One region of the Mesorhizobium sp. ORM8.1 genome, then DNA from elsewhere that is predicted to be linked to it. Evidence: predicted binding sites of a transcription regulator. Region 1 holds the regulator's gene; each other region holds the start of a gene.
The links. The regulator PhoB, encoded in region 1, activates phosphate uptake and scavenging genes when phosphate is short. The targets are predictions, from matches to a motif close to TGTCATNNANCTGTCAT.
Positions count from the first base shown of each region.

Region 2: a site for PhoB is predicted at 1,293-1,309, ahead of ppk2 (polyphosphate kinase 2). Genes of this name have one in related genera too.
Region 3: a site for PhoB is predicted at 911-927, ahead of phnF (phosphonate metabolism transcriptional regulator PhnF). Genes of this name have one in related genera too.

Region 1 is NZ_CM132600.1:4,528,030-4,530,294, reverse strand. It holds gene ACVDG8_RS22790 (ROK family protein) at 1-556, shown strand, start outside; gene phoB (phosphate regulon transcriptional regulator PhoB) at 569-1,258, opposite strand; gene phoU (phosphate signaling complex protein PhoU) at 1,274-1,981, opposite strand; gene pstB (phosphate ABC transporter ATP-binding protein PstB) at 2,002-2,265, opposite strand, start outside.
Region 2 is NZ_CM132600.1:427,793-430,057, forward strand. It holds partial or broken gene ACVDG8_RS02210 (IS4 family transposase) at 1-218, shown strand, start outside; gene ppk2 (polyphosphate kinase 2) at 273-1,193, opposite strand; gene ACVDG8_RS02220 (aldo/keto reductase) at 1,458-2,265, shown strand, end outside.
Region 3 is NZ_CM132600.1:4,902,893-4,905,157, forward strand. It holds gene phnH (phosphonate C-P lyase system protein PhnH) at 1-368, opposite strand, end outside; gene phnG (phosphonate C-P lyase system protein PhnG) at 368-829, opposite strand; gene phnF (phosphonate metabolism transcriptional regulator PhnF) at 975-1,718, shown strand; partial or broken gene ACVDG8_RS24640 (zinc-binding alcohol dehydrogenase family protein) at 2,226-2,265, opposite strand, start outside.

The DNA of each region.
Region 1 (2,265 bases):
GGGCGAATTGTTCACCGGCACGCATTCCTCCGGCGGCGAGTTCGGCCACATGATCCATCGTCCCGGCGGCGCGCTCTGCCGCTGCGGCCGACGCGGCTGCGTTGAGGCCTATGCCGGCAACTATGCCATCTGGCGCGCTGCCATGGGATTGAGCGAAGACGCCGAGCCGACCGATGTCGGCGACCCCGAAATGCGGGCGCTCGCGGCAAAGGCCCGGCTCGAGGACGGTCCGGAACGTGAAGCCTACCGGCGCGCCGGCGAGGCGCTGGGCTTCGGCCTCGGCAGCCTGTTCGCGCTGATCGATCCCGCGCCTGTCGCCATGGTCGGCGTCAGTGCCGCCGCTTTCGACCTGATCGAGCCGGCGCTGCGTGAAACAATCGCGCAGACCGCCGGCGGCCAGCACTCCAATTCGATTTCCTTCGACACCGAGCCCAACGAATTGCCGTTGATCCGCGAAGGCTGCGCCATGCGCGCGCTGACCTTCGTCGACCAGGAAATCTTCGCGCCGGGCGTTCAGGCGCGAACAGGTCTTGCCTCGAAGAAGAACGTAGCCTGAATCAGGTCGTACTCAGTCCTCGCGGATCGCGTATCCGGCGCCCCGAATGGTCCTGATGACGTCCGGCATGCGGCCATTGTTGACCGCCTTGCGCAGGCGGCCGACATGCACGTCGACCGTGCGCTCGTCGATATAGATCGTCTCACCCCAGACATTGTCGAGCAGCTGGCTGCGCGAGAACACGCGGCCGGGGTGACGCATCATGAATTCGAGCAGCCGGAATTCGGTCGGCCCGAGCCGGATCTCGCTCTTCTTGCGATAGACCCGGTGCGATTCACGATCGAGCACGATGTCGCCGACCTTGAGCACGCTGGACAGCACTTCCGGCTTGGCGCGCCGCAGCAACGCCTTGACACGGGCCATGAATTCCGGCGTCGAGAACGGCTTGACCAGATAATCGTCGGCGCCGGTGGAGAGGCCCCGCACCCGGTCGCTTTCCTCGCCGCGCGCGGTCAGCATGATGATCGGCAGCCGCTCGGTCTCCGGCCGCATCCGGAGCCGGCGGCAAAGCTCGATGCCGGAAACCGCCGGCACCATCCAGTCGAGGACGAGCAGGTCCGGCACATTCTCTTGCAGGCGGATCTCGGCCTCGTCGCCGCGGCTCACCACCTCGACCTGATAACCTTCGGATTCGAGGTTGTAGCGGAGCAGCACCCCCAGCGGCTCCTCATCCTCCACCACCATGATGCGTGGCGCGATCATTGGGTAACCTTTTCGTCAGGCCGCCGACACCGGCATTGCCGTCTCGTCCTGCTTCGGACGGTTGGCGGGCAATTGCGTGCCGGTCAGGACATAATAAGCGTTTTCGGCGATGTTGGTCACGTGGTCGCCGATACGCTCCAGGTTCTTGGCGCAGAACAAGAGATGCGTGCAAGCGGTGATGTTGCGCGGATCTTCCATCATATAGGTCAGGAGCTCGCGGAACACGGAGGTGTATTTGACGTCGATGCGCTCGTCGTCGTTGCGGAGCTTGGCGAGCGCTGTGGCATCGCCAGCCGTGTATTCCTGGATGACGGCCTGGACCTGGATCAGCACCATCTGCGCCATGCTGTCGATCGAATGCGAGAGATCGCGCGGCGCGGCGCTGACGCCGACCGAGCCGACGCGCTTGGCGATGTTCTTGGCAAGATCGCCGATGCGCTCGAGATCGCCGGCCATGCGGATGGCGCCGACAACGCTGCGCAGGTCGTCGGCCATCGGCTGGCGCTTGGCAATCAGCGTGATCGCGCGGTCGTCCAGTTCGCGCTGCCGCGCGTCCATGATCGCATCGTCGGAAACGACGCGCTGCGCCATCGCGTTATCGGATTCAAGCAGGGCCCTGGTCGAAGCACCGACCATGGTGCCGGCAAGATCGCCCATATCGATGATCAGCCGGCTGATCTGCCTCAGATCCTCGTCAAAGGAAGCGACGGTATGTTCGGCCATGATAATGTCCTCGTATGAACTCAGCCGAAGCGGCCGGTGATGTAGTCCTGCGTGCGCTTCTCACGCGGCGAGGTGAAGATCTTCTCCGTGCGGTCGAACTCGATCAGCTCGCCCAGATACATGAACGCCGTCTGCCGCGACACGCGCGCCGCCTGCTGCATGTTGTGGGTGACGATGACGATGGTGTACTCGGCCTGCAACTCGTCGATCAGTTCCTCGATCTTGGCGGTCGACAGCGGGTCGAGCGCCGAGGCCGGCTCGTCGAGCAGAATGACCTCGGGCTT
Region 2 (2,265 bases), 3.3 Mb from region 1:
GCCTGCAGCTCTTCGCCGCCATGATCGCTTATGCACTGCTGCGCATCGCTGCTCGCGCCTGCCGCATCGCAATGCCCATTCTCAGGTTCACTGACCTGGTCGTCCGATGTCTCTTCGAGCGCCGCAACATCGCCGCCATCGACAAGCCGCCGCCCGTCAACCCAAGTCAACGAAAGCCCAATGCCTCGCCAAACCAGATGTGCTTCAACTATGCATGACTTTCCCCGGACAGCCCTGCGTAGAACGGGGAGAAGGAAAGAAGGAAAAGGTGTTCAATACTTCTCCGGCACATACAACTCGCGCGGCAGCACCTGGCGCTCGTACTCCGGATTGAAGACGCGTTCGGGCAGCGAAATCTCCTCGTGCGGCACCTCCTCGTAAGGCAGTTGCTGCAACAAATGGGCCATGCAGTTCAGACGGGCCCGCTTCTTGTCATTGCCCTCGACGATGAACCACGGCGCCTCAGGAATGTTGGTGCGCGCGAAAGTTTCTTCCTTGGCCTTGGTGTACTGTTCCCAGCGCACCCGCGACTGCAGGTCCATCGGCGACAGCTTCCACTGCTTCATCGGATCGTGGACGCGCATCAGGAAGCGCATCTGCTGTTCCTCGTCGGTGATCGAGAACCAGTATTTCACCAGCGTGATGCCCGAGCGCACCAGCATGCGCTCGAATTCCGGCACGTCGTGGAAGAATTCCTCGACCTGGTCGTGATTGGCAAAACCCATCACGCGTTCGACGCCGGAGCGGTTGTACCAGGAGCGGTCGAAGAGCACGATCTCGCCGCCGGCCGGCAGATGCGGCACATAGCGCTGGAAATACCATTGCGATTTCTCGCGCTCGGTCGGTGCCGGCAGCGCAACGACACGGGCGATGCGCGGGTTGAGGCGCTGGGTGATGCGCTTGATGACGCCGCCCTTGCCGGCGGAGTCGCGGCCTTCGAAGACCACCACCAGCTTCTTCTTGTGGTAGGCGACCCATGATTGCAGCTTGATCAATTCCGACTGCAGCCTGAGCAGCTCGCGGAAATAGGTCATGCGCTCCATGGAGGGTGGATGCGACTTCTTGTAGATTTTTGAAATCTCGAGCGAGAGCGCGGGCTCGGAGATCTCCAATTCATAGTCCTCGTCGAGCGTGTCCTCGAGTTCGGCTTCCAGCCAGTCCTTCGCCCCGGAATTCGGTTTCACTTCGTTCATCGCGTTGCTCCGCCTACCTGTTAGCCGCCTTCACTACGGGTGCCTCACCAGCATGGCCGGACACGCAACTCCGTAAGCCGACTGAGATACAGACGCGCAATGACGGTTTTATTGCAAGCGCCTGGTATTCGGCACTGATTGCCGAATGTGATCGACCCGTATCGATAGCGGGGCGACAAACCGCCGGAATTGTCCTACAAATCCGCTCGCCTCTTTGCCGGCGCCCGCCACGGCGCCTCTCAAAATAAAATTGCGAGGATCGACATGGAATACCGCACGCTGGGCCGTTCCGGCTTGAAAGTTTCGACATTGACGCTCGGCACGATGACCTTCGGCGGCAGCGGACCGTTCGCCGCCGTCGGCAATTCCGATCTTTCAGAAGCCAGGCGCATCGTCGACACCTGCATCGACGCCGGCATCAACCTCATCGACACCGCCAATGTCTACTCCAATGGATTGTCGGAAGAGATCATCGGCGAGGCGCTGGCCGGCAAGCGCCCGAACGACGTGCTCATTGCCTCGAAGGCGCGCATGCGGATCGGCACCGGCCCCAATGATGAAGGCCTGTCGCGCCACCATCTGATCCGTGAATGCGAGAAAAGCCTGAAGCGGCTGAAGACCGATGTCATCGACATCTATTTCCTGCACGAATGGGACGGTACGACGCCGCTGGAGGAAACCATGGCAGCGCTCGACACGCTGGTTGCCCAGGGCAAGGTCCGCTATGTCGGCTGCTCCAACTATTCCGGATGGCAGGTGATGAAGGCGCTGGGCATAAGCGACAGCCAACACCAGCCGCGCTTCGTCACCCAGCAGATCCATTACACGCTGGAAGCGCGCGAGGCCGAGTATGAACTTTTGCCGATCTCGGTCGACCAGGGTCTCGGCGTGCTGGTCTGGAGCCCGCTGGCCGGCGGCCTGCTCTCCGGCAAATACCACCGCGACAGCCCGACCGCGCGCCAGATCGGCGGCTGGTCGGAACCGCCGATCCGCGACGAGGACCGTCTGTGGCGGATCGTCGACGTGCTGGTTGAGATCGGCAAGGCGCGTGGCGTCTCGGCCGCGCAAGTGG
Region 3 (2,265 bases), 370 kb from region 1:
GGATATTCCTGCGTGCCTTGTGCAAAGCCGTCGAGCGCCGCCATCTCGGCCGGGTTGGCGACCAAAGCGAAATGCGCGTCGGCTGGCGTGTTGGCTAAAGGCGCGCCGCAGTGAAAGCCGAGCCAGGCCTTGACGGGGGCCGCCGCCTGCAACGGCGGATCGAGCCAGACCGGCGCGTCGTTGTCGCACAGCGCCAGCGCCACCGCGCCGGCGATCGCCGATAGCGGCGCGGGCGGATGCGCAAGCGCGGGCAGGGCCTGGACCGTGCCCGGGCGGGCCATGGCGTCCATGATGGCGCGGAACACGGTTTGGGCGTTGAAGACCGGCTCGGCGAAGCCGCCGTCAATCGATTGCGTGGCGATATCCATCAGTCCTCTCCGCGCACCATGGTGAAGAAATCGACTTTCGTCGCGGCCGTCTCGACGCGGTGTTTTTCGCGCGCCGCATCAAGCGCCGCGCGCAACGGCGCAACGAGCTTGGCCTGGACTGCTCCGCGCTGGGCTGGGTCCTGCCAGAGCGCATCGGCGATGGCCGCAAGCCGGGCTTTTTTCTTGTCGCGGCCGAGTGAATAGGAATGGCCGACATGTCCCGAAGGCAGGCGCACCGTGGCGCGAGTGACCGTCGCCTCGCCGACATTGAAGGGCGCGCCGCCGCCGCCGATCCGCCCGCGCACCGTCACCAGCCCGGTTTCCGGGCCGCGCAGCAATTCGGCCTCGGAGGGCAGGCCGGAGTCGTTCCACAGACGCGCGATCTCATCGGCAGCCGCATGCGCCAGCGTCGCCATCACGGCTTTCCGCTCGGCCTGCTCGCGCGCTTCCTGTCCTCGCATGGTGTAGCTCCTTGACGAGAGTAAATTTGTCTATTGATATAGACAACTATACAAATTATACTTACCTCGTAACGAGAGTCCATGACGGGTGGATGACAAAGCGCGTAAAATGCCTTTGGGGCTAAAAATCGCTTGGGGGCGCTGAATGACCGGACTGGCGAGCAGCATCGAAAGACGCAATGGCGTGTCGCTGTGGCGGCAGATCGCAGACAGGATCCTGCAGGGAATTGCGAACGGCGATTTCGCCGAGAATGCCGCGCTGCCTCCTGAGGTCGCGCTGGCCGAGCGCTATGGCGTCAACCGCCACACGGTGCGCAGCGCCATCGCGGCGCTGGTGCAGGAAGGCGTGCTCAGGGCCGAGCAAGGACGCGGCACCTTCGTTTTGTCACGCAAGCGGCTTTCCTATCCGATCGGCGCGCGCACGCGCTTCTCGACCGGCTTGCAGGGCCAGACGACCGAACGGCACATCGCGCTTTTGTCTTCTTCGATAGAGCCGGCCAGCCGGCGCATCGCCGAGGCGTTGGGCATTGCCGGGGGCGCGGCCGTGATCCGGCTGGAGACACGCGGCGAGGCCGATGGGCATCCGATCTCGCGCGCCACCACCTGGTTCGACGCCAAACGCTTCGCCGGCATCGAGAACGCCATGGCGGAGACGGGATCGATCACGGCCTCGCTCAAGCGCTTCGGCGTCAACGATTATCTGCGGCACTCGACGGTGCTGTCGGCGCGCCACGCCGATGCCGACGATCTCGCCGCGCTCGATCTGCAGCCGGGCGCCATCGTGCTGGTGACTGTCGCCGTCAACGTGACGCTCGACGGCCAGCCGATCCAGTTCGCGGAATCGCGCTTTCCGGCGGAGCGGGTGGAGCTCAAATTGTCGGCGCTGTAGGGAGTGCGGGTCTTCGAGACCGTGATTTGACTCACGCTGATATCAAATCAACTCGGTCGCGCTTACTCGTCAGCGGCTTGGTGTTTGAGAACCGCCTTCCTCCACTCCGTCTCGGCTTCGCCGAGCCACCTCTCCCCTTCCGGAGTCAGGGCAATCGCATATGAGTTTTTACGAAGAGGACCCCCACCCTTAATCCCTCCCCACAAGGGGGAGGGAGACTTGGTAGGCGCCGATCTCCGCAAATCGCCTAGGTTCGACGCCAAAAAGGGTGGCGTGCGGCAGCGTTCCCTCCCCTTGTGGGGAGGGTTAGGGTGGGGGTCCTCTTCGTAAAAACTCATATGCGATTGCCCTGCCCTCCGGAGGGAGAGGAAAGGAGCCCGCCTTGCTAAGCTCGCGCCATTCCTCTCCCCCGTCGATCGGGGAGAGGTGGCTCGGCGAAGCCGAGACGGAGTGGGGATCGACCTGCGCGGCGCGCCGTCAATTCGGCCGGGTTCGCCGCCTGCCATGTTATGAACCGACCTCGATGACGGCCTTGATCAGGCCGGAT